DNA from 2 places in the Pseudoalteromonas sp. SD03 genome. Region 2 is predicted to be linked to the other one. Evidence: riboswitches for the same ligand, from Rfam matches in the RefSeq annotation. Region 2 holds a riboswitch; the other holds the start of a gene.
The links. A riboswitch is a leader RNA that binds a small molecule or an ion and turns the genes downstream of it on or off. The one in region 2 is predicted to bind cobalamin.
Positions count from the first base shown of each region.

Region 1 (16,513 bases), 1.6 Mb from region 2:
ACTTTGTAAGCCCGCTCTAGGGCATCTATAAGCTTAATATTGAGTTTTAGCGCGGTTGCAATGTGGCATGCCTCAGCTAATAAATTAATAATTGCACTACTGTATTGCGGTGCACGTAACTGACCATTTTTTATATTGTGGTGAGCGGTTAATGGATTTATTGCAATATTAACCAGTAGCTTTTCAAACCGTAGTTGTTCAATATTGTTACTGACAATTAACTGCGGAATAGTGTGTAATTGCGCACTAAGCTGTTGAATATTTTGAATAGCTAGTTGATTACAGCCCCCTAATACACTTTGCCCGTTTCCGGTATGTTGCACAATATTAGAGTTTGACTTAAATCCAGCCATGCTGGTGGTTAAAAAGTACAACGACTGCTGCTTTGTTAGCTGTTCATTTAATTGTTCAACATTACCCATGCCATTATGACTCAGTATAATATGGGTATTATTGCCTAGATAAGGTTTTACTTGAGCATAGGCTTGTTGCACTGTAAACGCTTTTACCGTGAATAAAACAATATCAAATTCAGGAGTTTGAGATAACTGCTCTTGTGAGATAAAAGTGGCGTTAATTTTTTCAGACGCAGCGTTACTGTGGCTGTAAAAGCGAGTATTAACTGTGCCTTTTCGAGTAAGTATATATATAGCGTGATGTTTGGCTAAAAAATGGCTAAATAACAAGCCAATAGCGCCATCACCTACAACAAGTATGTTAGCCATAATGCTTCTTTTTACGCAGTGTTAACAGGGCTTTAGCTAAAAAGTAGCTCGCTGCACCAATAAAATCGGCAACAAAATCGGCCAGTGATGCTTGTCTGTAAGGAAGGCTATCTTGCATAATTTCTATTGCTGCACCGTAACCAGCGAGTAATAGTATTTGTGCATATAATGGGAGTTTAAACGCTTTATCCATAATAATGGCAAGTAAAAAGAAGATACCAAAATGCGCTACTTTATCAACATGCGGAAATAAGTTTGCCGCGCCCTTTACCTCTTTAGCAAATAAGAAGGTAAACGCAACAATACTAATTAAAAAAATTGCTTGGTAAACACGCCTTGTCACGAAAATTCCTAAAATCGTATAAAAAAGAAACCTCAGTATATCAAACTAATTTAGTATCGCACCTGAACAAAATGCAGAAAAATGTAAAGATTTATCATTTTAACGTTATAATTGCGGCATAAAATTAAGATTAGATAGTTAGGAGAACGCTATGCCTTCATTTGATATTGTATCTGAAGTAGAAATGAACGAAGCAAAAAATGCGGTTGATAACGCCAACCGTGAACTAGAAACGCGATTTGATTTTAGAGGCGTTGATGCCTCAATAGAACTAAATGATAAAACAATTAAATTAAAAGCTGAAGCCGATGCTCAGGTAATGCAGTTATTTGATATTTTAGCGAGTAAAATCTCTAAGCGTGGGATGGATGTTGCAAGCTTAGAGCTACAAGATATTTCTCGTGCGGGCAAAAATGTTTTTCGTAACGTTGCACTTAAACAGGGTATCGAAAAAGACATGGCTAAAAAAGTAGTAAAAGCCATCAAAGACTCTAAAGTAAAAGTACAAGCGGCCATTCAAGGTGAGGAAGTTCGCGTAACAGGTAAAAAGCGTGATGACTTACAAGCGGCTATGCAAGTTGTACGCACTGCTGATTTAGGTCAACCATTTCAGTTTAAAAACTTCCGCGATTAATTTATTGCCTCGAGCATGGCAGTATAGGTGCTGAGCTCAAAGGAGTGCGTATAAAGCCAAACACGTTATATTGTTTGGCTTTTTTATTTTTGGATCTATGATAATTATCGAACCCCGAACCCCGAACCCCGAACCCCGTATCCTGAATCTTGAATCTTGAATCTTTGGATTTTTAGATGTTTAGACGTTCGTTGACTTTTTTTAGTAAACAGATAACAATAGCAGCCTATTTTTAAGGTGCTTGCTAAACACTTCAATGGTGTGATTTTTTTAGTAGGATAATCGGGAAGTTGGTGCGTTTTCATTGATGAAGTCAATCCCAACACTGCCCCCGCAACGGTAAAGTTATGCTGTATTAAATTATGGTAACTGAGTCCGGAGACCGGCCTTGATTTAATCTTACTTACTAACATCTTTGCGGTGGGCAAAGATAGGGGACATGATGTTAAATAAAACCGCACTGGGTGTGGCCATTTCGGCTGTACTATCTATTTCTGTATCTGCTGCAGAACAAACCATTGAAAAAATAACCGTTACTGCGAATAAATTTGAACAACCTATAAATGATGTATTAGCAAGTGTGGCAGTTATCGACCGCGCTGATATTGAAAAAGCGAATTATCGAGACTTACCTGCAATATTAAATACCATAGCTGGGATAGATATTGTTCGTAATGGTGGGTTAGGTCAAAAGGCAGATATATTTGTTCGCGGGGCCAGCGCTAAATATACCTTAGTATTGGTTGATGGCGTAAGAGTGAGCGATGCAAGTTCAGGTAGTGTATCGCTGACGAATATTCCAGTTAACAGTATCGAGCGTGTTGAGCTTATTAAAGGGGCAAGAGCTGCTATTTATGGCTCTGATGCGGTAGCCGGAGTAATTAATATTATCACCCGTAAAGCCTCAAATAACTCGCTTTCGGCTACTTTAGGCAGCCATAGCTACAGTAATTATCAGCTTGCTGGTGGGCTTGTAAAAGAGGCGCTTAGCTTTAATTATAATTTAGGCTACGAAGAGACGGATGGTTTTGATGTTACTGGCAAAGATCCAGCGGCTGAGTACACAAAAGATCATGATGATGATGGCTACAAAAATAAAAACATTGGCTTTAATTTAGCTTATGAGCTTGCTGAACTAGGCCAATTGAGCCTGCAATCTCAGTATAGTGAAGGCGAAGCACAATATGATAATGCATGGGGTAACGATGCCTACGACTTTGAAAATTACACCGCTAAGCTAGGCTGGAACAAAGCCTCAGATATATATAGCCAAAGTACCTCGGTGAGCGTTTCGCAAGAAGAAAATACCCAAACAGGTACCGATGTGCAGCAAGTGTATAGCACAGAGCGTGTTGAGTTTGAATATCGAGGGCTTTATACCCTTACTCAAGAACTTGATATATCGGGTGGCTTTAATTATTTATCTGAGGATTTATCAAACTCGTCAGCAACGTCATCAGAAGAAAAACGCGATAATAAGGCGTTGTTTATAGGCGCGTTTTATAGCCATAACAAATGGTTAGCAAATGCGGTTGTTAGAACCGATGATTATGACTTCCATGGCCGTGCAAACACTTACAGTACAGGACTTGGTTACAAAGCAAATAACTATGTAACACTACGTTTAAATCACGGTACTGCATTTAGAGCTCCTTCGTTAATTAATGCGTTTGTGACTAACAGCCCGTACTATTTACCAAACAATAATATTAAACCTGAAGAAGCCTTAAATAATGAGCTTGGTATAACTTTAGAAACCCAATGGGGCCGTTATGATATTGCTATTTTCGATAACCGTATCAATAATTTGATTAGTAATAATTATGATGCAGACTCAGGTAAATATATTGCCACTAACATAGATAAAGTATCTATGCAGGGATTTGAGCTGTCGGCAGAGTTTTCAGCGCTAGGCTTTGAACACTCGGTTAATTTTAGCTTTTTAGACGCTACAGATGAAAAAACGAATACCGATTTACCACGTAGACCTTCTGAATCGCTTAATTATCAACTCGCTAAAACATGGGGTGATTTTGATGCCAGCTTGGATATGCAATATCGCTCATCGCGTCCTTCGATTGCGTATTATGACTCGGAGCTCGCTGCTTATACGGTATTTAATATAGCAGCCAATTACCAGTTGCTAGATAATTTGTCGTTAGCTGCTCGAATAGAGAATATTACTGATGAAGAATATTTTACTGCTGCGACGGGCTTTGCTGCCAGTGGTAAGCTATTAGGTTATAACAGCGCAGGAAGAACTTTCTTTGTAGGGGCAAATTATCAGTTTTAGTCACTTATCCTAGTGCCAAGGAACAAATAGCCCAGCTTATTGCTGGGCTATTTATTAAAAGCACTTTATTCCGATAAAAACTCGCTAAATTCGGTTTCAAACTTATGTAATTTGGGTGCAATTAAAATACTGCAATAGCCCTGCTCAGGATTTTCATTGTAATAGTCCTGATGGTAGTGCTCTGCGGGGTAAAAAGTGGTTGCTGGGCTCACCTCAGTCACTATAGGTTCGCTAACATGACTTTGCAGCTCTGCAATAACTGCCTGTGTTTGTACTTGTTGTTGCTCATTATGATAATACACAACGCTGCGGTATTGAGTGCCTATATCGTTACCTTGGCGATTTAGTTGTGTGGCATCGTGTAGGGTAAAAAACATCGCGAGTAAGGTTTCAAAGCTGATAACACTGGCATCAAATTCAACCTTAATTACCTCTGCATGGCCACTGTTGCCAGTGCAAATAGTTTTGTATGTTGGGTTATCAGTATGTCCACCAGTATAACCAGAGCAAACACTGAGTACACCTTTTACACGCCTAAATGCTGCATCAATACACCAAAAACAGCCGCCGCCGAGTGTTGCTACTTGTGTGGTCGAACTCATAAGTACTTCCTCAATTGTTAGGGATATGTGCACTGAATAAAGCGCCGTAACAGCTAGTTACGACGCTCTAAGTGACTTAGATCTCTTTAAGCGGTTTTTCAGCGGCTTGCTTATCAAGTTTTTGTTGTAAAAACTCAGGTGATTGTGTGTTTCGCGCTAGTGCGTAATAAGCGGCTGGCACCACAAACAGAGTTAGTATGGTTGCAACCGTTACGCCAGTAAATACTACCACACCAATTACCATTCTACTTTCCGAGCCTGGACCGGAAGCCAACACCAAAGGTACGGCACTCATAACCGTTGTTAGGGAAGTCATAATAATAGGGCGCAAACGCTGTGTAGCCGCTTGTAAAATGGCCTCACTAAATTCTACGCCTTTATCACGTAACTGGTTGGTAAATTCAACAATCAGTATACCGTTTTTAGCACTTAACCCTATGAGCATAACAATACCTATTTGGCTGTATATATTAAGCGTTAACCCCATACTCCAAAGCCCAAACATGGCACCCATTAAACCAAGTGGCACAGTTAACATAATAACAAATGGATGCATAAAACTTTCAAACTGAGCTGCCAGTACTAAAAAGGTCACGGTTAATGCCAGCACAAACACATAGGTCATGGCTGAGGCACCTTCATAAAACAATTGCGACTCACCTTTATAGTCAATGGCACCATCAATGTCGTTTTCCTCTGTGGCAACCTTGTTTAAAAAGTTTAGTGCTTGTTCTAGCGTGTAACCATCAGCTAGGTTGGCACTTAAAGTAATTGCACGCATTCGGTTATAACGGTTTAAACGCGAGGCGGTGGCTTCTTCTTTTAAGCTAATAAGGCTATCAAGAGGAACAAGTTCTCCGCTACGTGATTTTAGGTAAATATTTGAAATATCAGTCGGGTTGGCAAAGTCTTGTTTTGTGCCCTTTAAAATTACATCGTATTCTTCACCGCGGTCAATAAAGGTGGTTACACGGCGTTGGCCAAGCATGGTTTCAAGTGTACGACCCACATCAGAGACTGATACGCCTAAATCAGCGGCTTTATTTTTATCAATACTGACTAAAAACTGAGGGAAGGTTTCTTTATAATCATGATCAATACGCACTAATCCAGGGTTTTTCTCAGCGCGTTTAATAATTCTATCTCGCCAATCGGCAAGTTGAGCATAATCATTACCTTGCAAAACAAATTCAATAGGGCGAGATGAACCACCTCCGCCAATACCACGGCGCATAATAGCAAATGCACGAACGTCGGTGACCTCTTGCATTTTGCCGCTTATTTCATCCATGACTTCCCATGTTGAGCGTTTGCGCTTATCCCAGTCAGCCATGCCTACAATAGCCACGCCGCCACTGCCACCCCAACCTGGGACTCGAACAAGCACTCGACTTAGTTCGCCAGATTCAGAATAAGGCATCAAGCGCTCTTCAATTTTTGCCATATTAGCTGCGTTATTTTCGTAACTTGCCCCTTCAGGGCCATTCATAAGCACAAAGAAGGTGCCACGATCTTCTTTTGGCGTGAGCTCTGAGGGTATTTGTAAAAATAATGAATAACTAACAAACCCAGCCAAAACTAAGCTCAGCATTAAGCCCCATTTTCGGGTCATGTTTGACGCTAAAGCGTTACGGTATCCATTTTCTAATTTAGTAAAAAAACGGTCCATAACTTGGCTAAACTTACTTTCTTTTTCAGAGGCCTTTAACACTTTTGAACACAGCGCCGGAGAGAGTGTCAACGCAGTGATACTAGAGAAAAACACGGCAGCACTTACTGCCATAGCAAACTCTGTAAATAGTGCGCCAATTCGTCCTTCCATAAACACTAATGGTACAAACACGGATATAAGCACTAAGGTGGTGGCTATAATTGCAAAGCCCACCTCACGTGCGCCGCGATAAGCTGCCAATAAAGGCGGTTCACCAAGTTCAATACGGCGGTGAATATTCTCTAGCATTACAATGGCATCATCGACCACTAAGCCTATTGCTAACACCAGTGCTAGTAGAGTTAATAAGTTAATTGAATAACCCATTGCTAATAAAAACATAAAACTACTGACTAGGGCGACCGGTACTGTGACCGCGGGAATAAGAGTGGCGCGAATGTTACCTAAAAATATAAAGATAATAAGCACGACTAACCCCATAGAAATTGCTAAAGTTTTATAAACCTCATTAATTGACTCTTTAATAAATACCGAAGAATCATAACTGTCTTCTATGGTGGTGCCTTCAGGTAAATTACGTTTTATTTTTTCCAGTTCACTGCGGGCGTTATCAACCACAGTTAGGGTATTGGCTTTGGCTTGTTTAACAATACCCATACCAATCATATTACGGCCATTACCTCGGAATAAACTTTCATCATCGGCGGCTTCTAGTTTTACGTCAGCCACTTCGCCTAGACGCACTAAATAACCATCTTCACCTCGTTTAATAACTAGGTTTTGAAAATCACGTTGGTTTTTATAGCTGCGGGCAGTGCGAACGGTAAAATCACGATCAACTGATTCAATTTCACCGGCCGGAAGTTCTACATTTTCACTACGCAGTGTTTGCTCAATATCACTGGAGGTAATACCACGGGCGGCCATCGCTTGGCGGTTAAGCCATACTTTCATGGCATACTTTCGCTCCCCCCCAATGCGCACATTCGATACGCCATCAACAACGGCTAATCGATCTACAATAAAACGCTGTGCATAATCAGAAAGTTGCAATGAATCCATGGTTTCGCTGTTAAGTACAAACCACGCGATAGGGCTTTCGTCACTATTTGATTTTGATACTTCAGGAGGACGCACTTGTTCGGGTAGGCTATCAAGTGCACGCGCTACACGTTCACGCACATCGTTGGAGGCATCATCTATGTCGCGGCTAATATTAAACTCAATGGTAATGTTTGAGCGGCCATTACGACTCGATGAGTTAATACTTTTAATACCTTCAATGCCCGAAATACGGTTTTCAATAACTTGCGTTATTTTTGTTTCAATAATTTCGGCAGATGCACCGGTATATTCAGTACTAATATTTACAATCGGTGTTTCAATATCTGGATACTCACGCAAAGGCAACATGCTAAAAGCAACTAAGCCAAAAGTGAGTAACAGTAAGTTAATAACAATCGCAAAAACGGGGCGTTTGACGCTAGTATCGGTAATTTTCACGTGTTACCCCTTAACGCTTACTTTACTACCTGAGCGAATTTTAATTATTCCCTCGGTAACAATTTGCTCGCCATTACTTAACCCTTTGTCTATCGCAACCCAGCCATTATTTCTACTTGCAACATGTACTTCTTTGCGGTTTGCTATGCCATCTTCAATTTGAAAAACGTAATGCTTATCTTGCAGAGGAATAATGGCCTTTTCAGGCACCATCAGCGCTTGGTTACTGCTCAGTTCTAAAGCGGTATTAAGCAACATACCTGGGCGAAGTAAACCTGATTTATTAGCAAAACTGGCTGTTACTTCTACACTGCGAGTGATTGAGTCGATACGTGAGCTTATATGGGTTACTTTACCGCTGAAGGTTTGATCAGGGTAAGCATCGTTTTGAGTGCGAACAATCATTCCGTTTTTCAATTGAGCTAAATACTTTTCAGGCACTTTAAAATCAACTTTTATAATACTAATGTCATCGAGGGTTGTGATCACAGTACTATTATTAATATACGCACCCACCGATATTTCGCGTTTCCCCAGTAACCCAGAAAAAGGCGCGGTGATGGCCATTTCATTGAGTTTGGTTTTAGCACTTTCAAGTTGTGCTTCGCTGGCATCAACGCGAGCGAGTTGTTCTTCAAGCAATGACTTGGCCGTCGCTTGCGAGCGAGAAAGCTCGGTCAGTCTGGCTAATTGACGTTTTTCTTCTTGTAAATTAATGCTAAGTTCTTTTACTGCAAATTGTTCTTGTTGGTTTTGCAGTTGTACTAATTTTTGTCCTTTGCTGACCAAGTCGCCATCTTCAAAGTAAATGCTAGTGACATAATCGTTTTGGGCGCTTTTAATGTAGATAGCCTGATTAGCACGAGCACTGCCAATGGCTTCAATCATAATTGCGTTTTCTTGCGATCTTACCGTGTGGGCAGAGACTTGCGTTGTCATTGCCGAGTAATTGGCTTGCTCGCCCTGTGATGCGGGAAAATACAAATAAACGCTAAAAATTATTAGTAACGAAATAATAAATGGAAATAAGGCTTTACCTGATTGTTTAGAGTGCATTGTTTTCATACCTGAAAATAGATTATAAGTATTGTACGAAATCAGGACAAAAAAAGGCGGTTATGTATCTCATTAATTTGTGCGTTAAGCGTAAAAATAACTGATACTTAGTCATTGCGCATATTTAACAGTAATAATGGGAGTCAATTGATGAGCTTTAAAACATCATGCAAACGCTGTTTAACGCTGAGAAAGTTAGTATTGTGGGCTATTATTATGTTTATATTTTATATGGCGTTTTTTCAGTATGGCTAATATAAATAAACAAATACTAAAATACCGAGCGCAAGGCGCTAAAAATGGAATTGAAATATTAGTGGTCGGCAGCATTGGCTTGATTATTATCATGCTGTTTAATTTATTACGCCCAGGCGAAATAAGTATTATCGAAATTTTTTTAGTAAGTTTATGTATTGCTGCAATTTTAATTGGCTTTTTTAAAACACAAGAACCTTTTTATAGTATTATTTTAACTGAGCAGCAATTAATATATCAGCATAAGTATGGACAATGGCATTTACACCCAGAGAATTTGCACCATTGTGGTATACCTAAGGTTGATAATGGCATTGATTACCTTGAGCTTAATGCGATTGGTATTAAGTTAAATGATATAGATTCATTCTTGTCTGCTTTAGCTCCAAGAATTGCGGGTAAATTGTTGATAGAGCAGCGACATTTCTTTATGCAAGTTGTTCAAAAAAATTGCAAAAATGGGCATTGCCCATCAGAATGGTTAGTTGAAGATAATAAACATAGGTCAAAAAAAGGAATTGACTATAATGGGCTCATAGCGATGTTTGCTAATAGGGCTAAACATCTTCAGCTTTTAACAGGGTATGACTTACTGTTACCAGCGAGTGTAATAGAAAGTGATATTTGGGAATTTAGCGCAAATTTAAATAAATGGAAGCGCGATCCCTCTCAGTTTATAAAGTCGCAGTGTGAATAATAATATAAGCACTCACTGCGGGATTAGGAATAACTATGAGCCAAGACAGATCTTTCATTAAAAGTGGTCGAAACACCATAATACATAAAGACAGAAAACTAGATTTAGTGATTGTTAATGGTGAGACTCACCCTAAAATTAAAGTAACAGGTAATGGTCTTGAGCCATTTAAAGAAGAACTGCCAAAAAACCGCCGAGATGCAAAAGAGCGTTACCTCGACGTTGTTTATATTACTAGTGCTGATGTATTTAGCGAAGAAAAACAATTGTTGTTTATTCAATCCTTAGATGGCCGCGAATATAAAGTAGATTACAGTAAAGTTGGCACTAAATTATTTGTTCGTATTCATCAAGATAGCTATTTATAATTTATGATGGCATTTTTTTTGCTTAATAGTTTTATTAGATAATTTTAAGACAAAAAGGTGCTGAGTATGAGAGCAATTTCGTTAATACCACTTATGTCATGCTTGCTTTTGGCTGCATGCGGAGGGGGAGGCGGTGCTGATAACAGTGATATTAAAACATCAGTATTTGCAGGTAACGATCTTCAAGTTGTAGAAAAATCAGAGTTTACTATTTCTGCAAAAGGCTCTCCTGCAGATGGTACATTTACTTGGCAGCGTGTAAGTGGCCCTATTATAGATGTGTTTCCGCTTGAAGGGGCTGAACAAACCATTACTGCACCAGATGTAAAGTCTGACAGTGAACTGGTATTAAGAGTTAGCTATCAAACGTCAGATGGCAGTTTAGTGAATGACGACTTGAGTGTTTTCATTGCCTCTAATAATCAGCTTCCTCTTGCTGTTGTTACCCAAGTTGCTCCTGGAAACTTGCCCTCAGTTTATAAGGATACTGTAACCCTAAGTGGTTTAACTTCCACAGACCCAGATGAAAATGGCGAAATTAGCAGTTATTTGTGGCAATTATTGTCAGGGCCGGATTTAACAATTGATAGCTATACCAATCCAACGCTTAGTTTTTCTCATCCATTATTAGAAAATAACACCAACTTAAAATGGCAGCTCACCGTAACGGATGATGAAGGCGGAGTATCTGCATCACAATTTGATATGACCCTTAATAAAACAGCTCAGGTAATTATTGCCAATGCAGGCGCTGATCAAACAGTAGAAGAGTTTGATAAGGTTATTTTAGATGCCACTGCAAGCGAAGCGGCAACTCAATCTTATCAATGTATGTGGCAACAACTTACCGGTAATGCAGAAACCCTGATTGAACCGAAGTCATGTACTGCCAGCTTTTTTGCCTCTGATATTGATTTAAATGCAACGCTTAGCTTTGAAGTACAAGTTATGGACTTAAAAGGGCGCACCGACACAGATACCGTATTTATTGATGTAACACCCAAAGCGCTTGGGTTAATAAATGATACAGGGGTAGGAGAGTGTTATAACAATACTCAGCGAATTAATTGTAATAATGATGAATTTCCAGCTCAAGATGCTGATCTTGGGCGCGATAGTTTTGCCAATCGTTTAGGTAAAGTGGGTAAAGGGAATCTGGCTTTTGATTACACCAAACTTAATGAGTTTGCCGATGAGCTTCTCGATGATGCGCAAAACTTTAGCTGTATTCGTGATAATACTACCGGCCTTGTTTGGGAAGTGAAAAGCCCTTATTCCGGTGTGTTACCAAATACTTCGTTGCGTGATGGACAAAACCGTTATATTTGGCAAGGGACTGTCAATAGTGGCGATGTAGCGGGTAGTGATAATACCACATGCCCGAGCGATACTGATTGTGGATTACAAACCTATATAGATGAGGTTAATGCGCTTGATTTTTGTGGTGGTAGTAACTGGCGTTTACCCACTTATACTGAACTTTTAGGTTTAATTGATTATGGTAAACAAGGGCAAAACGTATTGATAGATACTGCATTTTTTCCTAATACACCATCGACTAACACCGAAGGGCATTTACGCTATTGGACCTCACAGACCGCGGTTGATGGTGCCAGTTTATCTCAGGCTTACATTATCGATATGATGGATGGCAACGACTTAGCCTATCCAAAAGATAATGCCGCTTATGTGCGCTTAGTTAGAAATCGTTAAGGTGATTATTATGAAATTAATTAAAGTCTCTATGTTATTAGCCTTAGGATTAAGTCAGTCACTTGCAGCGCAGCAGTGTTATCAGGAAGTCGCGACTAGCGATGATACAGACCGATTTGTGATTAATATTGATGGCACTGTGTCAGATACTAAAACAGGGCTAATGTGGCAGCGCTGTAACTATGGTCAAGTTTATAATAGCGAAACAACTAGCTGCGATGGTGATACTCAACCATTAAATTGGCAAGCTTCACTTAAAGGCGCACTTAATGACACCACGGCAAATTATAACGACTGGCAAGTGCCGAGTATTAAAGAGTTAGCTAGTATAGTAGATCACCGTTGTACCGATCCAAGTATTAATGCGGGTATATTTTTAGCAACGCAGTCGCAAAATTATTGGTCTAATACCTCGGGTATTAGCAATATAAATTCGGCATGGGTTTATCAATTTTCCAGTGGTTTAAATAGCTTACATGCTAAAACAAGTAACGTATATTTACGCCTAGTACGCTATGAGAAGTAGTTAATTAATATATTAGCGAATCTAAAAATGCTCTTTTATTTACGGTTAGCCTTTTTATTTACACTATTTTAATAATAAAGCCTGGTTGTAGTTGTCACCCAGGCTATTTTTTTGCCATTATAGGCCGTGAATTAACGACCAAGGACTATAAAGGTGTATTTAAGCTATTTTGGTTTACAAGAAAAGCCATTCTCAATTTCGCCTAATCCCCACTACTTATTTTTAAGTGAACGCCACAAAGAAGCATTAGCGCACCTTACCTATGGACTAGGTGAAGACGGTGGCTTTGTGCTGTTAACTGGTGAAGTGGGGACGGGTAAAACCACCATAACACGTAGTATGTTAGAGCGACTGCCTGAAAATACCCAAGTAGCCATGATCCATAATCCTGCGTTATCAGAACTTGAACTGTTAGCCAGTATTTGCGATGAATTACAAATAACTTACGACGCCAAAAATGCCACGCTGAAGAGTCTAACGGATGTGATTAAAAAGCACCTTGAGTTTAATAATAAAGCGGGGGGGCATACTATTTTAATTATTGATGAAGCACAGCTACTTGCCCCCGATGTGCTTGAACAACTTCGCTTATTAACCAATATTGAAACGGATCATAAAAAGTTATTACAAATAGTATTAGTTGGGCAGCCTGAGTTACAGGTACTTTTAAAACGTAATGAGTTAAGACAGCTGGCACAGCGTATTACAGCCAGGTATCACTTGTTAGCGCTAACACCAGGGCAAACCATTGCTTATATTCAACATCGGCTACATATTGCAGGTTGTGACAAGAAAATATTTTCAATGGAAGCGATGCAAATGGTGCATCAGCTAACTGGCGGTGTGCCACGATTAATGAATTTGGTGTGTGAACGCGCATTAGTAGGGGCATTTTCTAAACAACAAGAAATTGTTGGCAGTGATATTGTTAAGCAAGCAGCGAGTGAATCTTTACCTATCGACTTTATTGCCACAAATAATAAGGTGAGTAAAACAGGTTCGATTTGGCCCTATAGCGCTGCTGCGTTAATGCTTTTTGGTGCAGGAATTGGCCTGTCATTTATTCTTTAGTTAGGTGATTCATGTCTTATTTATTAGATGCGTTAAAGCAGTCAAAGCACGATACCATGAGCGCAGAGCAATATGACTTGCAAGCGCAACAATTAAAACAACAACACCAGTTGATGACCTATCGTCGAATTAGTTTTTTACTCGCAGGAAGTTTATTGGCAACGGGTATATTGACCAGTGGCTTTTTTGTCGGGAAGTGGCTGCAACAAGAAAATGTAGCCGTAAAAAATAAGGTTGTCCAAAATGACCTTAGTCAAAAAGACTCAGCAGTGGTAGAAAAACCAACAAGCCCAGAGGAAGTACAAAAAACGGTTGTTCAAGCAGTAACAACCCCTCAAGCGCCCCTTGTTACAACTGCGCCTAACAATTCTGTGCCACTGGCAGGGCAATTGGTTTATGTACAAACCCCAACGGGTGTACAGCAAATGTTGCTTACGCCTCAAGGGCAATATTTACCTATGAGCGTTAATCAAGCGTCTCAAGGGCAAGCGCACAATTTCTCGGCGCAGAATAACGTTCCATCTAGTTTTCAATCACAGAGCAACCAACCGAAAAGCGTACCAACTCAAGCAACGAAAAGAACACTCAGTGCCGATGAGTTAAGTAAATACAAAGTGTTAGGTAAACCACTTAATCAAAATGTGCCTGCTCAGCCAGAATCAACCGCTGAACTAGATACGGTTCCCGACACGCTTAAAAATGCGTTTGCGCAAGCCGTTAATGACACAGAAACAACAGCCGACTACGAAGTAACTAAAGGCTCTCGTCATTCATCACGGGTACAACCCGTTGAGCTACTGCCGGATGGCCTACAAAGTATGTTGCCAAGCATTAAATATCAGGCACATATTTATTCGTCGACAGCAGATAAGCGCTGGATAAAACTCAATGGCAGAGAGCTATATGAAGGGGAGTCTATTGGTGCATTGAGGGTGCTAGAAATAGCACCGGATCAGAGCGTACTTGATTTTGATGGCTATGAATTTAGCTTAAAAGCCCTGCAAGATTGGCCACAATAGTGGCCAATTAACTAAAGATAGAGTGCTTATAAAAGCCCTCTAAATCTATATTATATTCTTTGGGTTTCACTGCTGATTCAAGCGTGTCTTGTGTTCTTTTGCTTGATAAGTCAATATCTTGAACTTCAGTGTAACGCCCATGTTTGGCATTAAAAAACGTTTTTACGACTGGTTTTAATGGTGTTGCAGGGTTACTTTGGGTCACCAGCCCCACTTTTTGGCTGGAAAGTTTTACCAGCGTGCCCACAGGGTGAATACCAATACATTGAATAAATTTATTAAGTAGCACGCCATCAAAGCTATCTGGGCAACCTTGTTTTAATATTTTAAACGCCTTAATTGGCTCCATACCCGCTTTATAAACGCGTTCAGCGGTTAATGCATCATATACATCAACAATAGAGGCCATACGAACGTATTGGCTTATTTCATCGCCTTTCTTACCAAAGGGGTAGCCTTTACCATCTAAGCGCTCATGGTGCATACCTGCGATATCAACAGCAATCCCCGTTAATCCTGCGTCTTCTAGTATTTCTTTGCTAAAGCGCGCATGGTTTTGCATCACTTTAAATTCTTCGTCACTGTAGCGACCTGGTTTGTTGAGAATCGCGTCAGGTATTTTTATTTTTCCCATATCATGCAATAGGGCACCTGTTGCAAGTTCTTCAATGATTGGTTTTTCAATATTGAGATGTTTTGCAAAAATACTCATTAAAATAGACACATTTATCGAGTGCTCTAATAAATAGGCATCTTTTTGGCGCATTTGCGTAATGCACGCCAGCGCATCTTGATTTCTAAATACGGAGTCAATAAACCCGCTAGCCAGCTCCCTAAAAGGAGCAACATCAACAGTGCGGCCAGATTCTATATCGCCAAATGCTTTGGTTTGTAAGTTTTTTGCTTCATCATAAAGCTTTTTAGCTTTACTCATTTCTTGCTCAGCGCTGTGGGTTATTAACCATGGATCGCGCTTTTTGATTTCGTGCTTAGTAGCAGGCGTTGGTTGTGTTTCAGATTCTTCAGAGGTGAGCATTTTATCAGGATCGATTTCAACCTCTAAAATGCCAGATTTTATTAATTTATCAATTCCACTTTGAGTTTTAACCCAGCCTTGGTTTTTTATTCTAATATTGCCAGTTTGCTTAACAACTTTTTGTACAAACATACCAGGTTTTAGCTGTGTAGTAGGAATGGTTTTCAAAGTGAACTCTAATTAACAAATATGATTAGAGAAAGTAACAAATAAATTCACATTTAGAAATAAAAAAAGGCATCAAATTGATGCCTTTTTAATTAAATGATGACTATTTTCTATTCATCATCTTCAACAAGCGTCATCAACGAGGTGTTACCGCCTGATGCCGTTGTATCGATACTGATTGTTTTTTCAGTAATTAAGCGCTTAATTAGCGTGTCGTAATACTCTGAGCTGATCACTGGCAGTATTGCGCCTTTACGTTGTGCAAGCTGTTGGCTGAAGTAGCCTAAGCGAGAAGAACGTGCAGCAACTACCGCACCCGCTAGGTGAGGGTGTGCCAATATAGCTTGTAACTGGTTTGGTTTAGCTACTTGGAAAACACCTTCAGCAACGCCGGTTGCAATAAACTTATCTCTAAAGGCAACCGCTTCGTCGTAAAATATTTCAGATGCAACAGTAATTACCGTATTACCAGCCGCTAGTGCGGTAATAATAGACAGTGCCCAAAAGTTAAATGAGGTGCTTTTATCTGCGTAACAAACCACACAACCCCGAGCTTCAAGGTGAAGTGTATTCGACTCACCTGTTGGCCCTGGCAATGTTGTATATTTACGCATGTGCTTTTCTAAGCGGTTTAACTGAGCGCGAGCATCGGCAAGTGTTAACGCTAAATCGTCCGCGAGGTCGTCAATAATTTCAACCGTCGCTACTTTCGCTAATAACTGACGTACCGCAGAAACACGATCATTCAGTGGCGTTGCACGCCAGATTTTTTCATCGCGCATAGAGTTAACCATCAGCTTTTCTACTTGCTCATTTGCGCCACTGTAGTGGT
Region 1 is NZ_CP162514.1:924,547-941,059, forward strand. It holds gene ABZP26_RS04305 (ketopantoate reductase family protein) at 1-725, opposite strand, end outside; gene ABZP26_RS04310 (VanZ family protein) at 718-1,068, opposite strand; gene ABZP26_RS04315 (YajQ family cyclic di-GMP-binding protein) at 1,220-1,702, shown strand; cobalamin riboswitch at 1,943-2,108, shown strand; gene ABZP26_RS04320 (TonB-dependent receptor) at 2,145-3,995, shown strand; gene msrA (peptide-methionine (S)-S-oxide reductase MsrA) at 4,061-4,597, opposite strand; gene ABZP26_RS04330 (efflux RND transporter permease subunit) at 4,674-7,772, opposite strand; gene ABZP26_RS04335 (efflux RND transporter periplasmic adaptor subunit) at 7,776-8,828, opposite strand; gene ABZP26_RS04340 (DUF2982 domain-containing protein) at 9,076-9,780, shown strand; gene ABZP26_RS04345 (hypothetical protein) at 9,816-10,148, shown strand; gene ABZP26_RS04350 (DUF1566 domain-containing protein) at 10,215-11,861, shown strand; gene ABZP26_RS04355 (DUF1566 domain-containing protein) at 11,872-12,387, shown strand; gene ABZP26_RS04360 (ExeA family protein) at 12,541-13,458, shown strand; gene ABZP26_RS04365 (general secretion pathway protein GspB) at 13,470-14,477, shown strand; gene ABZP26_RS04370 (HD-GYP domain-containing protein) at 14,485-15,681, opposite strand; gene putA (bifunctional proline dehydrogenase/L-glutamate gamma-semialdehyde dehydrogenase PutA) at 15,792-16,513, opposite strand, start outside.
Region 1: another riboswitch for cobalamin. It lies ahead of ABZP26_RS04320 (TonB-dependent receptor); the one in region 2 lies ahead of ABZP26_RS13415 (ABC transporter ATP-binding protein).

Region 2 (16,513 bases):
TTCATGGTTTAAAAAAGATGACCAGTTGCTCATAATTGACTCTTAATAAATTCTCTAGATATATCTACTTTGTCACACATCTGCGCTAATCCATCCAACATTCTGGGGGTAAACCGATGTAATAAATCAGCATTGACGCTAATAAACTGCTCATACTTTACCGCAGGAATTTCAGGCCACTGCTGCCAATTAACTGTGGGTATTATCCTTTTTGATTTTTCATCAGGAATAATAATAACTTGTGGCTTAGTAACTATCACGTTTTCGATGCTAATTTGTGGGTAATCTGTGTCGCTGTTTGCAAATACATTGGTTACTTGGCAAGTTTCGATTAACTGATTGATCCATGTCTTTTTTGATACAGTCATCATAGGCTCAGGCCACAACTGATAAAACCCAGTAAGCGTGGTTTTATCTTTCTGTGTAACTTTAATTGCGTTGAGCTTGGCCGTAAATGTCTCGGCTACTTTTTTACTTTGCTCAATATGACCCGTTATTTGACCTAGTTTTAGTATTTCCGAGGCAACCCCTTCAATAGAACTTGGATCACTTAAATATAATTCAATTCCTAAACGCTTTATTTGTGCTAAATCTTCAGCCTGATTACCACTTTTCCACGCAATCACCATGTCAGGTTTTAGCATGAGTAACTTTTCAATAGAAATGCCATTGTAGCCACCAATACGCTCAATTTTAGTCGCCTCTTGCGGGTAATCTGCGTAATCCAGCGTGCCCACTATTAAATCACCCGCCCCAATAGCATATAAATTTTCAACTATGTGTGGTGCTAAAGCCACTATACGAAGCGGCTTGTCAGCTAGGGCTTGAGGTACATTAACAGCAAACAATAACAGCCCAAAAACAATACGCTTTAACATTAGTAATCAAAGCCTTTCAATGCTTTTACGCCCGACTCAAACGCATGTTTTACATTACGTACTTCACTTACCGTATCGGCAAGCTCTATTAAGGTGCGATGCGCAGCACGACCAGTAATAATTACCGATTGCATAGGCGGTCTATTATTTACAGCAACAACCACTTCTTCAAGGTCGATATAACCATAGGTCACCATATAGGTGAGTTCATCGAGTAATACCACATCGATACTGCTGTCGCTTAGCATCCGCTTTGACTCTTGCCATGTTGCTTGCGCTGCCGCGGTATCGGCCTCTTTATTTTGCGTATCCCACGTAAACCCGGTGTTCATAACAGCAAATTCAACCCCAGCACCTTGCAGTAAATTACGCTCACCACACTCCCATGTGCCTTTAATAAACTGACATACCGCAGCTTTTTTGCCGTGCCCAACACAGCGTGCAACCACACCAAAGCCAGAAGTCGATTTGCCTTTACCGTTACCAGTAATAACCTGAAAAATGCCTTTTTCTCGTTGCGCTGCGGCTACTCGCGCATCAACCTGTTCTTTTACTTTTTGTTGGCGCTGTTGGTGCTTGTCGTTAGTTGATTCAGTCATTGTTATGTCCTTGATAAATTTTAATAATTTGTTCAATATTTAAATGCGCTTTACACATATCAGCTAGGCATTCTAATTGGCGTTCACGATGCTCATTTATACTAATCGCACTAATTGCACTTTCTGGTTTCACCCACTTTAACAGCTGCTCTGTGGCTGCAGGGCTATCAAACAAGCCATGTAAATAGGTACCAGCAATGGCATTATCGTCACTCACAAAACCATCGGTTTTAAAGTCATTGGGGTGTTTATTAAAGCGAATGAGTGGCTTGTAGAGCGCCTTTCCTTGACTAATACCTGCATGTATTTCGTAGCCATCACATGCAACCTGTTGCTCATTTAAATTAAGCACTGCGCTCACTCGGCTTAACACTTTTTGCTCACCCAATAGCGTATCAAAATCGCTAAGCGCTAAACCCGTCACTTGCCCCAACGATGACTCCACCCCATTTGGATCACTGATAGTGTTACCCAGCATTTGCATACCACCGCAAATACCCAATACTTTGCCACCATAACGTAGATGGCGCTTAATTTGCTGATCCCAGCCTTCATTTTTTAAAAACGCGAGATCGCTGAGTACATTTTTACTGCCAGGTACAATAATTAAATCAACAGCAGGAATTGCTTGTGTATGGCGCACGTAGGTTATATTTATATTCGGGTGTAATCGCAGAGCATCAAAATCGGTATGGTTACTAATATGTGGCAATAACAGTACAGCAATATTTATACTGGCATCGGTCACATTATTATCTATGGCCACAGCATCTTCTGCATCAAGTGCTAAATCGTGCAAGTAAGGTAATACCCCTAATACAGGTTTACCGGTGTACTCCTCGAGCCAATCTAGCCCACCTTGTAATAAACTAATATCACCACGAAAACGGTTAATCACAAAGCCTTTTACTCGTGCTTGCTCAGACTCGCTTAATAACGCCAAAGTCCCGACTAAGTGCGCAAATACTCCTCCTTTATCAATATCGGCAATAATAATAACAGGGCAATCCACTTGCTCGGCGTACCCCATATTTGCAATATCGTTTGCGCGTAAATTAATTTCGGCTGGGCTGCCAGCCCCTTCTACCAGTAATAAATCAAAGCGTTTAGCTAAACGCTTATGCGAGGTTAATACCGCATCCATAGCCACTTTTTTGTAGTCATGGTAAGCATCGGCTTCCATATTGCTGATAGCTCTACCATGAATAATAACTTGTGCGCCGGTATCACTATTGGGTTTGAGTAATATAGGGTTAAAGTCGATTTCAGGTTCAACTTTTGCGGCTATGGCTTGTAATGCTTGGGCTCTGCCAATTTCGCCACCATCGTGCGTTACGGCGCTATTAAGTGCCATATTTTGTGGTTTAAACGGTGCAACATTAACCCCTTGGTTAGCAAACACTCTGCAAAGTGCTGCCACTAAGGTGCTTTTACCCGCATCGGAGGTGGTACCTTGTACCATTAATGTTTTCATTATTTACCCACCAGCTGGCGCTTACGAAAATACAAGATACTTAAAAAGAATAGACTACCAATAGCCGCCGTGATCACCCCTATTGGCAGCTCTTGGTTAGCGAGTAATGAACGTGCCAGTACATCGACCCATACCATAAATATGCCCCCGACTAATCCGGTCATTAATAATCCAACGCTGCTGCCTTGAGAGATAAAAAAGCGCACTATGTGCGGCACCATTAAGCCAACAAAGCCAATTCCGCCACACATAGCAACCAATACGGCTGTGATCAATGAGCTTAAAATAAGCATTAAAATTCGAAAGCGATGCACCCGTACACCAAGCGTTGTTGCGCTTTCATCACCTAACAACATGGCATTAAGTTGGCGTCTAAAACCTAACATAATGACTGTACATGTAATGATGACCAAGGCAGGTAATAACAGTGACGGCCATTGCGCCCTAGCAAAACTTCCCAAAGTCCAAAATAAAATAGCCGCGACGGCCTGTGGATCGCTCCAATAAAGTAACAAACTGGTAAAGGCGCTAAATAAAAATGATAAGGCCACCCCAGCCAATAACATCGACTCAACTTGGGCGTTGCGTTGACTGCCAGCAATTAAAATTAATAACCCCATTGCTACTAAACTGCCAATTAAGGCTGCTGCTGATAGCGCAATGCCTGCGCCTATTCCAACAAAAGCCATTAATACTACGACTCCTAATGATGCTCCCGACGAAATACCAAACAAATAAGGGTCAGCCAATGGATTACGAGTAACTGTTTGTAATATCAATCCAGCAATCGCTAAACCGCTGCCGGCCAAAAAAGCCAATAACGTACGTGGCATTCTTAATTCAATAATAATGCGGCTGGTAAATGAGGCCTCGCTTGAAAAAGTTAAGCTATGGTATACATCTGCGAGCGAGGTAGGGGCAGCACCAAAGCTCAATGCCACAAATAAACTAAATACAGCGCATAGCAGTGCAATAATTAACGCCACACCATGGTTAGACATAATCGCCATGTTATTGGTATCCATAATAATAGGTAATATGGGGAATAGACTCGCCATTGGACGCTGTTTGAGGGTGAGTATTAACTTGCGCGCAAACACCAAAAACCTCATCAAGCATTTGCTCGGTGATCACCCCATTAGGCTTTCCCGCGCTAGCGATTTCTCCGTTTTTAATAACCACTAACTCATCGCACATGGCTGCCGCTAAATTTAAATCATGAAATGAAGCAAACACAGTAATGCCCAAAGATTTAGCCAGCTCCATTAATTGAATTTGATATTTAACATCAAGGTGGCTTGTGGGTTCATCCATAATGAGTAGCTGTGGTTGCTGCACAATCGCTCTGGCAATAAGCGCTCGTTGCTTTTCACCGCCAGATAGTGAGTCAAATGACTGATTGCTATGAGATTCAAGCCCAACACGACTAATAGCCTGCGCTATTTTTTGTTTATCTGCTTGGGTGGTCGAGCTGAATAGCGTTTTATGTGGGGTAAGCCCTAGAGCTACAACATCGAATAACGAGAGATTAAATTGCGACGGTGTTTCTTGTAGCACTACCGCAACTTGCTTAGCATAGTCTTCGCTTTTTAGCTGCCAAATATCGGTATCGTTAAATTTAACGTCGCCCGCTGATGGCTTATTAAATCGATATAAGCACCGCAGTAAACTCGACTTTCCTGCTCCATTAGGGCCAATTAAACCAATAAATTTACCACGCTCAATGCTCACATTAATGTGCTTAAGAATTAATGTATTGTCCACTCGCCAAGAAACGTTGTTAACGGTTAAAAGCGGTAAGTTTAAAGAGGTGTGAGTGTGCAAAAAATTATCCTAGGCAGGGAAACACCCACACTCAGTACTAATATGTACCAAAAGAAAATGAGTTAACCCGCTCGTTATATGAAGTTTTAAGGCATTTGTATCTGACTTACAGTAAAACTGATCACAGTTACGGGAATAGTTGAGGAGTTACACCTCATTCCAAATGCTTGGCTATTATGCGCAGATAAGTAAATAATTTAAAGCAAAAAAAAACCGCACTCAACTGAGTGCGGTTAAAAGGGAGTGTTTTAACTAAGGTTTAGTTAAAACTTATATTCCATACCTAAACCTAGGTAATCTTGGTCAACATTGTTGTCCATATCAAAGCTTGAGTAAAAGCCAAATACTTTAAGGTTTTTGTTTAGCTTATGGTCAACACCTACCGATACCGCGCTTTTATCATCGCTGTCATCAAAATCCATTGTTTGGTATTGCACTTTGAAAGTGTTGCTACCCATAAGGTAAGCTGCATTCACTAAGTAACCGTCAGCCTCAGCGCTGCCATCTACTTTTTCTTGTGTTTGGTACATTGCGCCAAGTCTAAAATCTTCAATTTTACCTTGAACTGTTGCACGCACTACATCGTAACCATTTACTTCGCTATCAGCAGCAATGGCAGCATATACTGCGCTCTTTTTAAGGCCTGCATCACCGTAAGTTAACGCCACTGAGTAGCCATTTTTGGCATCTACGTCGTCTTCTGCAATAAATGACGCTAATACTTTAAAACCTTCATATGAGTTTGAAGCATAAGATACTGAGTTACCTAAACGATTTTCACCTTTAAAGGTATTTTTTATATCACCTTCAAGATCGTTGAAAAGATCTAGTTTCCCCTGCGCTTGCTTAAGCGCGGTGTCGTTGCGGCCTATCACAACCTGACCAAATCCGCCTTTAAAGCCCACATATTGATTACGCGCTGAAATATTGTCGTCATCACCTTTAGAATCGGCATCAGACACATCAACCTGAAATTCAAACTTATAAACCGCTTCTAAACCGTCTGAAATTTTTTCAGACCCTTTAAGTCCGAAACGAGATGCATTACTTTTAATTTCAGTAAACGATCCTTCACCATCGTCAGATGATTGAACGGTTACATTTGCTTTACCGTAAATATCTACCTCTGCAAGTGCATTAAAAGATAAACCACTAAGTAGGGCTAAGCATAAGCTCGATTTTGCAAATTTCATGTTATTTCCTCGATAATCACAATAGACTAATTTTTAAAACAGCAGCAGTGTGTCACCACTAAATGACAAAAATATTACAAAGGACACATTTTTGTCTTTTTAAGTTAATAAAACTGCATTAAATCTGAAATCAAAATAACATGTAAAATAAACTGCCTACCGACTACTTACTTTGTTTCAATAAACTCGGTGTCATTTGCGACAACAAATTAACCAAGGTTTCTATCAACTCTTTCTGTTCGTTATCTCTATGATAGGCAACAAATACATCTCTTGAGGTATTTTCTACCCCTTTTACATGAAAAAGTTCGCCTTTTTCTAAATGATCTTTAACTAATACCTGTGGAATAAACGCACTACCGCCACATTGCAGTATTAAATCAAGCGCTATACGCCCTGTACTGGTTCTAAAATAAGGCGGTGTTTTACCGGTAAACTGACGCGCATGCCAAAGAGAAAACGTGGTTCCCCAATCAACATACACATATTGATTATCAAAAAAGTTATCACTGATTGCCGTATCGTAACCACTCACCGGAATAATAGGCAGTTCACAAATACGTTCAACCACAAGTTCATCAACTTTAGGAGGATCAAATAAAATAGCTAAATCAAGCGTACGCTCCAACAATAAGCGAGTGCTTTCTTGTTGCGCTTTCACTTCTGCCACCAGCGATACACCAGGCATCGCCGATACAATATTTGTAATACCAAACTGTAAAAATGCATCCCAAATATTAGGCGTACCTGCTAGGCTAATTTGCTTATGCATATTATCTGCAAGTGCAACATCCACTTTGGCTCTTTGCATGCCGGTAATAATCATTTGCGCATGCGGTAACAAGCGCTCACCTGGGGCGGTGAGTTGAATGTTATTACGCTGACGAATAAATAAATTTACGCCTAAGCCCTGCTCTAATTGGCGAATTCTAAAACTCACCGCAGACTGCGTTATATATAGGTTTTCTGCCGCTTTACCAAAATGGCGAGTACGCACCACTTCAACAAATGTTTTTAATAAATCTATGTCCAATTTTTTATCCTCACGATAAAAATTTTTTGTTTAAAAAAATAGCGATTATGTCCCATACTCCAGCTAATAATTGGTATGAGGGTACAGCTATGAGCAATGATATTTCACTACTTCGTCAAGCATTCGTAAGTCAACGTCAATTTTATGATGACCAAAACTTTCCACGCGGATTTAGCCGCAGCGGACACTTTACCCTGTTAGAGGCAAGTATTTTAGAACAGCACGGTGTTGTTTTAAAAAGCCTGTATAACAAAACAGTTGAGCCACAAAACGAACATCAGCAACAATTTGTAAATGCTGTCAGTGGCATAATAGAGCCAAGTAACCCAATTGAGCGAGCATGGGTTAAATATTTAAAGTTAACAACCTGTAAAACAAAATTCCATACATTATTTGGACGCTCAAAAATTTCAGGGCCAACACCAATAAGCCAAGATTATTATTCTGAGGCAGACAATATATAAGTCACTACAATAGTTGCTTTTTGGCGTTTTAGCAGTTACAACTTGTATAAGCAAACACTTTTGCAAAATTTAAACAAGGCTGTTACTTGACGCACAGAATACTTATTGTTGAAGACACTCCTACTATTGCGCGAGTGCAAAAGCATATCGCGCAAAAAGTCGGCTACGAGGTTGATATTGCTCAATCCTTGGCTGAGACTAAAGAGCTTATAAGTAAGCACCATTACTTTTGCGCAGTGGTCGACTTTATATTACCTGACGCGCCACAAGGTGAAGCGGTTCCATGCACCATTGCAGCAGATATTCCTACCATAGTGATGACAGGCAATATCGATAAGCATACCCGTGATACCGTTGAAAAATACCCCATTATTGATTACATCATCAAAAGCAATAAACAAGCCTACGAGTATTTAGAGAAGCAGCTTTACCGCCTACCTCGCAATAAGCATGTAAAAGTATTGGTTGTTGATGACTCTGCGTCAACACGCCAATACATATGTAGTTTATTAACACGTCACAAATATCAAATATTACAAGCAGCCGATGGCCTAGAGGCGCTTAAAGAGCTTGAAAGCACCCCCGATATTTCTGTGATTATTACCGACAAAGAAATGCCTAATATGGGCGGTATTGAGCTATGTAATGAAATTAGACGCATTTATAGTAATAACGAAAAAGCCATTATTGGTATTTCAGGCGCTACTTCGTCTAATTTATCTGCCTTATTTTTAAAAAATGGAGCAAATGACTATTTATACAAACCATTTAACAGTGAAGAATTTTACTGCCGGTTAAGCCAAAACGTCGATATGCTAGAGCATATCGAAACTATAAAACGACAAGCCAATACAGATTACTTAACTAAACTCCCTAATCGTCGTTACTTTTTTGAAGAGGCTAACAAGTCATTAAAGCAGTTTAAAAAAGCAAAAGCACCAGCCATGTTAGCTATGCTTGATATTGACCATTTTAAAGCTATTAATGATACCTATGGCCATGATGCCGGAGATGAAGTGCTTAAAGGGCTCGCTGTATGCTTTAATAAATATTTTGAAAACCAATTGGTTGCCCGTTTAGGCGGAGAAGAATTTGCGGTATTTTTTACTGAACTGACCGAGCAAGAAGCGCTAAAACGACTAGACAGTTTTCGATTATTTATTGAGCTTAATAGCCATGAGTTTAGCCAAGCACAAATCAAGTTTACGCTGTCGATAGGCTTCAGCCACAGTGAAACCTATCAAATTGACGAACTATTAAAACAAGCCGACTTAAAGCTCTACAAAGCTAAAGAGTCGGGTCGTAATAAAGTGGTTTAGTTTAACTAAACCACACCTGAGGCGACAATGGCTGCTTTTCTGCGTTTACGCGATTGATGGTATGAATCCCAACTAAAAATAGCCAGTGCACTCCAAATACACGCAAAGGTAATTACACGCTCAGCATCAAACACTTCACCATAAAACAGCACTGCTAAAATAAACATTAAGCTAGGCCCTATGTACTGAAAAAACCCAAGCGTAGTGTATTGCAATCGCTTAGCCGCGCCGGTAAAACACAGCAATGGCAGTGTAGTCACTATACCTGCACTTACTAATAGCGCATTAGTTAGCCAATCATTCGCTGGTAAATTAGACGTTTCAGTCGGCACCATTAACCACCAATAGGTCAGTGCCACCGGTAATAATATTAATGCCTCAATTAAAATCCCAGGCAGGGCATCAACCTGTAGTTTTTTACGTAATAGGCCATATAACGCAAAAGAAGTCGCTAACGAAAATGCCACAACCGGAAATGAACCAAAACTAATTAACTGTAATAAAACACCTGTAAAAGCCAAGGCAACAGCAGCTCCTTGCAACTTACGTAAACGCTCGTTTAAAAACACCATACCAAGTAATACATTTAACAAAGGATTGATATAGTAGCCTAAGCTGGCATCTAGCATGTGGTTGTTATTAATAGCCCATATAAACAACCCCCAGTTAAATCCCAATAAGGTCGAGGTAACAACTAGCATCAGAATTAATTTAGGTTGGATTAAAATGCGTCTAATTTTATCCCAGTAGTTGAGCACACTTACCACCAAAATAAGAAACATCACTGACCAAATAACACGATGCATTAAAATTTCAAATGCTGATACATGTTGGATCATCTTAAAATAAATGGGTGCTAGGCCCCACATAAAAAAGGCGAGGCAGGCAAAAATGGCGCCCTTTCGCTGCTCGGTATCAATCGACATAGTAACCACTTGATGATTTAAAAGGCCGTAAGTTTAACCCCCTCTCACTTTTTAGCCAACTAAATACGTGCCCGTTCCAAACGCTATTTGTACCGACTGCTCGTTATGTAACTCCATCCGGCACACGCACACTTTATTTCCTGAGCGAATAAGTGTGGCGCTGGCAATAAATACCTCCCCTTTACCTGGGCGTAAATAATCAGTACGTAAATCTATGGTGCCCAGTGTTGCTAACTTTTTATGCACACTGGGTAAGTCGGCATCGTCTAGTTTTCCTATTACACTTGCTGCAGCAAGCATTCCGCCTACATTGTCGAGCACCGCAGAAATCACTCCACCGTGAAGAATCTTTTGCGCCGGATTACCAATTAATACGTCTTGCCAAGGAAATGATATTTTAGCTTGTTCAGTACTAAGTGACTCTACTGCTATTTTTAAAAACTGGTTAAAGGGCATGTTATTAACAAACAGCGCCCCTACTTGATCGATCAACATTTCTTTATTCATTGTTATTCTCTATGTTTTTAGTGGTACGATGAGTAAAGCACAGCTTGAGGCTATTGTAACCCCCTGCAGATTTTAGTTTATCACTACAGATGTGTGTACCAAGTAATGAAAGCTAAAGACATCCTGATAAAAAACCACTAAAATAGCGCCGATGAATACACTAACTCCTTCTCCTAATACGCTTGTGCGTAAACCCGAAACTGTACTCAAACAAGTGTTTGGTTACAGTGAATTTCGCGACGGTCAAAGTGCAGTAATTGATGCCGCCATTAATGGCCAAGATTCATTAGTATTACTGCCCACCGGTGGTGGTAAATCGGTGTGTTACCAAATACCCGCGTTGGTATTAGAGGGAGTCACCATTGTTATTTCTCCGCTGATCTCTTTAATGCAAGATCAAGTCACCCAGTTACAAGCACTGGGAGTTAAGGCCGCTTATGTCAATAACAGCCTAGCTCGCGAAGAACAACAATTAGTGTATCAGCAACTGCATCAAGGGCTGATAAAGTTACTTTATGTAGCTCCTGAAAAAGTGCTACAACGCGATTTTTTAGAACGGCTCTCTCATTTGAATGTTAGCTTGTTTGCTATTGATGAAGCACACTGTGTTTCTCATTGGGGTCACGATTTTAGACCGCATTATTTTCGTTTAAATGAGCTTAAACAACGCTTTGCACATGTGCCTATGATGGCACTCACTGCCACTGCCGATAAAGCGACTCGCTTTGATATTGTTGAGCAACTCAAGCTACAACAGCCCTACATTCATACCGGCAGTTTTGATCGCCCTAATATTCGTTACACCATAGAAGAAAAATTTAAACCTATGGTGCAATTACTGCGTTATTTAAAAGAGCAAAAAAATCAAAGTGGTATTATTTATTGCACCAGTCGTAAACGTGTTGATGATATAGCTGAAAAGCTTGCTGATGCAGGCCTTAATGCTGCCGCTTACCATGCGGGAATGAGTAACGAGCAACGTCAGTTTGTGCAAACCGGATTTGCCCGTGACGATATTCAAATTGTGGTTGCCACCGTTGCCTTTGGTATGGGAATTAACAAGCCTAACGTACGCTTTGTTCTGCATTACGACATTCCAAAAAGTATTGAAGCTTATTACCAAGAAACAGGCCGTGCTGGACGAGATGGGCTGGCTGCAGAGGCCATCATGTATTTTGACCCTGCCGATATAGGCCGGGTTAGACGCTTTTTTGAAGATATTGACGATGAACAACGCCGCCGCGTAGAAGAGCAGCGCTTTAATGCCATGGCCAGCTTTGCCGAAGCACAAACGTGTCGTCGTCAAATATTATTGAACTACTTTAGTGAGTACCAACGCGAGCCCTGTGGGAACTGTGACATTTGCTTAAATCCACCTAAAAGTTTTGATGGCACATTAGTCGCACAGCAAGCGCTTTCATGTGTGTATCGCGCGCAACAACGATTTGGATTGGGTTACATTGTAGAGTTATTACGCGGCGCGAATACTAGCCGCATTCGTGATAACAATCACCATGAACTTAGTACCTATGGCATAGGTAAAGATAAAAGCAGTGAATTTTGGCTTAGTATTTTACGCCAACTTATTCATCAAGGGCTATTAAGCCAAGATATAACCCAAGGCGCTTCATTGCGTTTAACTGAAGCTGCACGCGCTATTTTAAAAGGTGAATATGCGCTGCAATTGGCCGAGCCTCGCTTACAAGCTAAACACGTTTATCAGGATAAATTAGCGCAGTTTAATTACGATAAAAAACTATTCGCTCGCCTGCGTGCATTGCGTAAAGAGTTAGCCGATGCCGATGATGTGCCGCCTTATGTAGTATTTAACGATAAAACGCTAGCCGAAATGGCGCAGCTTATGCCCACTAACGACAGTGAATTTTTAAAAGTGTCGGGGGTTGGTTTTACTAAATTAAACAAGTATGGCGGTGAGTTTTTAACCGCAATTCGACATTACCTAGCAACGCAATAAGCCCCTTATGACCGAACTTGAATACGATCACACACATCAATGTATTATTATTAAACCGACAGAGCTGCCGCAAGATGAAGACTTTGAATTGTGGGGAACGTTATTTTTGCACAGCGATGAAATTAGCATTAATGAGTATGCCGCTGGGGCAGATCGTCATCAACTGCGTTTTAACTATGCTAACCACACATTTAATTTAAATTTTGAGCATTACAGCCAAAGTGTGTGGATTAATGGTGAAGGACAAGATGCCGACAACCTATTGGCAGCGTTAACATTTTATTTAACTTAAATGCATAGCTAATACCTTATAATCGCTATAAAAATAAAACTAAATCTGTCTTTTACTTACATATCAATAACAATGATGTAAGCTAAGGGTAAGTGTTTTATTTTGCAAAATAGCGCTAAAGAGGATCAATGTTAAATAGAAAATGGATTGCACGTAGTTGTTTTAGCCTTTCTATTTCGAGTATGTTTATGCTCAGCGTTTGCGCGCAAGAAGCGCCACTAGCCCAAAGCTGCTCTAGTGACGACTCATCACAAACTCATGAAAATAATTTGCGTCGTCAAATTACATCTCAAACTCCAACACTCACAGCACAAAGTAACACTAAAATTGCCTCCATTACTTTGCAACAGCTTAATGTATTTAATACTGAACTAGAGGCTGAAAACAATGCATTATTTCGTTTTGCCAATCGGGCGCACATACAAACCGAGCCTGAGGTAATTAAGAGTATTTTACTGTTTAAGTCAGGCGATACCTTTAATCCAAAAGCGCTGGCCGAATCTGAGCGGTTACTGAGAAAACAAAGTTATTTATATGATGCACAAATTATTGCTGACGAAAATTGTGATGGAAATATTGATGTAACAGTAATTACTCGAGACTTATGGACTTTACTGCCCGAACTTAGTTTTAGCCGTAGTGGTGGTGAAAATAAATCAAGTATTGGTTTTCGCGAATCTAACTTATTTGGTTGGGGCAAACGGTTATCGTTTGCACGTAAAACAGACAGTGACCGAAATGGTTATTTATTTGTTTACGATGATCCTAATATCTTATCAACTCGCTACCGAGGGCGTTTAGAGTATGCCGACAACAGCGACGGCAAAAGTCATTTAGTTGAACTAACCTACCCGTTTTATGCCATCGATACGCCCTATAGTTATGGCGCCCTGAGTTACTCAACCCAACGAGAAGAAGCCTTATACATCAGAGGTGAAAAGTTTAGTGAGTTTGAACAAAAAACCGACCTAAACCAGGTGTTTTTTGGCCACTCTAAAGCCCTTAGTCATAACTGGACCCAGCGCTTGAGCCTTGGTTATATTGATGAACAACACACTTTCAAAGCGATTGATTCTACCACTACAGCAGTGGCTGAAAACAGAAGCTTAAGTTACCCCTACATCAGCGGTCATTGGTTTGAAGATAACTTTATAAAAGTACGTAACTTTGACAGTATTTATCGTACTGAGGATTTAAATTTAGGTTGGAATATCAAAGCCACCCTGGGCTACTCCGATGAATCAATGAGTAACGACGATAGCCGCGCTGTGTACTCGTTTAATTTTAACAAAGCCCATTTTAGCACTAACCATACCCTTTGGCGTTTTCATGCAGATATTCAAGGCTATTGGAATAACGAGAAAAAACAGCTCGAAAACTTGCTCACTACTAGCCAAATTCAATATTATTTAAATACCAGTATTGATCAATCTTGGTATGTAAAAGCAAGGCTGCAATACGCAAAAAACCTCACTAATGATAAACAGCTCACCCTAGGGGGCGAAACTGGACTTCGTGGCTATCCTATGGAATTTCAACATGGGGATCGGAGTTTTTTAGTCAGTTTAGAAAAGCGCTATTACTGGGAATATGACTTACTACAGCTGTTTAAAATGGGAGGGGCGGCTTTTTTAGATATTGGTCGAGCTTGGTATAACAACGACTCGAACACTCAGTATCAAGTTGAGAACACCCCAGTGCTAAAAAATGTGGGCTTAGGTTTGCGCCTTGCGCCAAGTCGCGCCAATGCGGGTACCATGATCCACCTTGATATAGCCGCGCCGCTAAATAAATATGATGATGTTGACTCGGTACAATGGCTGCTCAGCGTCAAAAATTCTTTTTAAAATCACTACTGCGCGCCTACGTTAAACGTTACACTTTGCGCCTATCATTATTGTGAGAGTACATTTTGGAATTAATCACCCTTTTAGAGCTTTTGGGCACACAATATAAACTTATCGTGACCGTGATTGCCCTTTTGAGCTTTCCGCTACTATTAAAAGTAACTAAAAAATTACTCGAAAAAGCTATCAGAGGTAAAATCGATTTACACCGAAAGTACCGTGCAGAGCTACTACTAAAAATAATACTCGCCTTTGTGATGCTGTGTTTAGTATTAGTTTTTTGGGGAATAGAACTGCGTGGTTTACTGGTATTAGGCTCTTCTTTATTTGCCATGCTAGGCGTTGCACTCTTTGCGGCATGGTCATTGCTGAGTAACTTAACCGCGTTTTTACTGATGTTTATTCAAAATGACTGCCGTGTAGGTTATTGGGTAAGAATTGTGGATGGAGCCAACGCCATTGAAGGGCGTATTATTGAAATGGGGCTGATGAATGTCTTACTCGAACACGTTGATGGCCACAGAGTGATTTACCCTAATAACTTATTTGTTACCCGCCCGGTGTTAGTGCTTAATACGGAGCCTAAACCAACAAAAGCGCCTAAAATTAAACGCATTATTGGCCCTAAACCGCGTAGCTAAACAACACCTATTAAAAAACCGCGTTAGCTTAAAACTAAGGCGGTTTTTTATATCTACAGATAGAGTCATACCAATTCACTTAATTGAGCAAATTGGTATTAATTATTTAGTTCAGCCGTTTTCAGCTCATCATCTAAATCATTTATCTCATCAATAAACGTTTCTAACTGCTGCTCTACCAAACTATTTGCATGCGCAAAATAAGCAATATGGAATACGGCATCGCCTTCATTTACCAGTGGCATGGTCTGCTGGCCAATAATAATACCGCTTCGAGGAGCAAGGAGTTCAAGTTCTGAATCGCCAAGCGGACTGCTAATATAAGCAAGCACTTGGCCTTTCATTACTCGCTCACCTAACGATACTTGCGCTCTTACTATGCCGTCTACTTCAGCACGTACCCAACTAGTTGAACTTGCAATCACAGGATCAGGCAGTTTTTTAGGGCGTTTACCGCGTATCATTTTTAAATGTCGCATAACATAATCAACCCCTTGCACGCCTGCAGCAATCGCAATAGGGTCAAAGCGTAGTGCTTCACCCGCCTCATAAGTAATAACAGGTATACCTAAATTAGCGGCTTCACTACGCAGCGAGCCATTACGTAATGACGCATCTATAACCGCAGGCGTACCAAAGGCTTTAGCCATTTGCGCTGTTGCTTCATCGGCTAAATTAGCGCGAATTTGCGGTAAGTTAGTACGGTGAATCGCCCCCGTATGCAAATCAATAATATGCGTACAATGCACAGCTACTTGGTTAAAAAACATATACGCCATGCGACCTGCTAATGAACCACGCTCAGACCCCGGAAAACTCCGGTTCATATCGCGGCGATCGGGCAGATAACGCGATTTATGAATAAAACCAAATACATTCACAATCGGAACCGCAATTAATGTACCACGCAGCTGATTAGGGTCGATTTTAGCCAGTAACTGGCGCACAACCTCAACCCCATTTAGTTCGTCGCCGTGTATAGCCGCACACACCATCAATACAGGGCCTTCCATTACACCGTTAACCACTTCAATAGGAATATTAAGCGGTGAATGAGTGTAAAGCTTTGCAGCTTCTAGCGCGAGTGTTTTACGTTCACCTACACCAATACTTTCACCTAATAGGGTGAAAGGTCGGTTAATTTTAACCTTTGCCACGAGTTGCCGTTCCTTTACTTGCAGCATTTTTCTCGATGAAATCAATCACCATGCCCGCAATATCTTTACCTGTTGCCACTTCAATCCCTTCAAGGCCTGGCGATGAATTTACTTCCATAACCAAAGGACCACGAGATGAGCGAAGTAAGTCAACGCCAGCAACGTTTAAGCCCATTGCTTTTGCCGCTGCAACCGCTGTTTTACGCTCTTCTGGCGTAATACGCACCAGTGTAGCGCTACCACCACGGTGAAGGTTTGAGCGGAACTCGCCTTCCTGTGCTTGGCGTTTCATTGCAGCAATCACTTTATCTCCGAGTACAAAACAACGAATATCCGCACCACCCGCTTCTTTAATATATTCTTGTACCATGATATTGGCTTTTA
Region 2 is NZ_CP162514.1:2,865,180-2,881,692, forward strand. It holds gene ung (uracil-DNA glycosylase) at 1-33, opposite strand, end outside; gene ABZP26_RS13395 (cobalamin-binding protein) at 30-878, opposite strand; gene cobO (cob(I)yrinic acid a,c-diamide adenosyltransferase) at 878-1,477, opposite strand; gene ABZP26_RS13405 (cobyric acid synthase) at 1,470-2,951, opposite strand; gene ABZP26_RS13410 (iron ABC transporter permease) at 2,951-3,961, opposite strand; gene ABZP26_RS13415 (ABC transporter ATP-binding protein) at 3,963-4,775, opposite strand; cobalamin riboswitch at 4,853-4,977, opposite strand; gene ABZP26_RS13420 (porin) at 5,039-5,968, opposite strand; gene ABZP26_RS13425 (LysR family transcriptional regulator) at 6,132-7,001, opposite strand; gene ABZP26_RS13430 (DUF413 domain-containing protein) at 7,091-7,465, shown strand; gene ABZP26_RS13435 (diguanylate cyclase) at 7,552-8,784, shown strand; gene rarD (EamA family transporter RarD) at 8,790-9,710, opposite strand; gene ABZP26_RS13445 (thioesterase family protein) at 9,762-10,217, opposite strand; gene recQ (DNA helicase RecQ) at 10,369-12,192, shown strand; gene ABZP26_RS13455 (DUF3630 family protein) at 12,200-12,484, shown strand; gene ABZP26_RS13460 (hypothetical protein) at 12,613-14,331, shown strand; gene ABZP26_RS13465 (mechanosensitive ion channel domain-containing protein) at 14,397-14,972, shown strand; gene ABZP26_RS13470 (succinylglutamate desuccinylase/aspartoacylase family protein) at 15,071-16,129, opposite strand; gene rimK (30S ribosomal protein S6--L-glutamate ligase) at 16,116-16,513, opposite strand, start outside.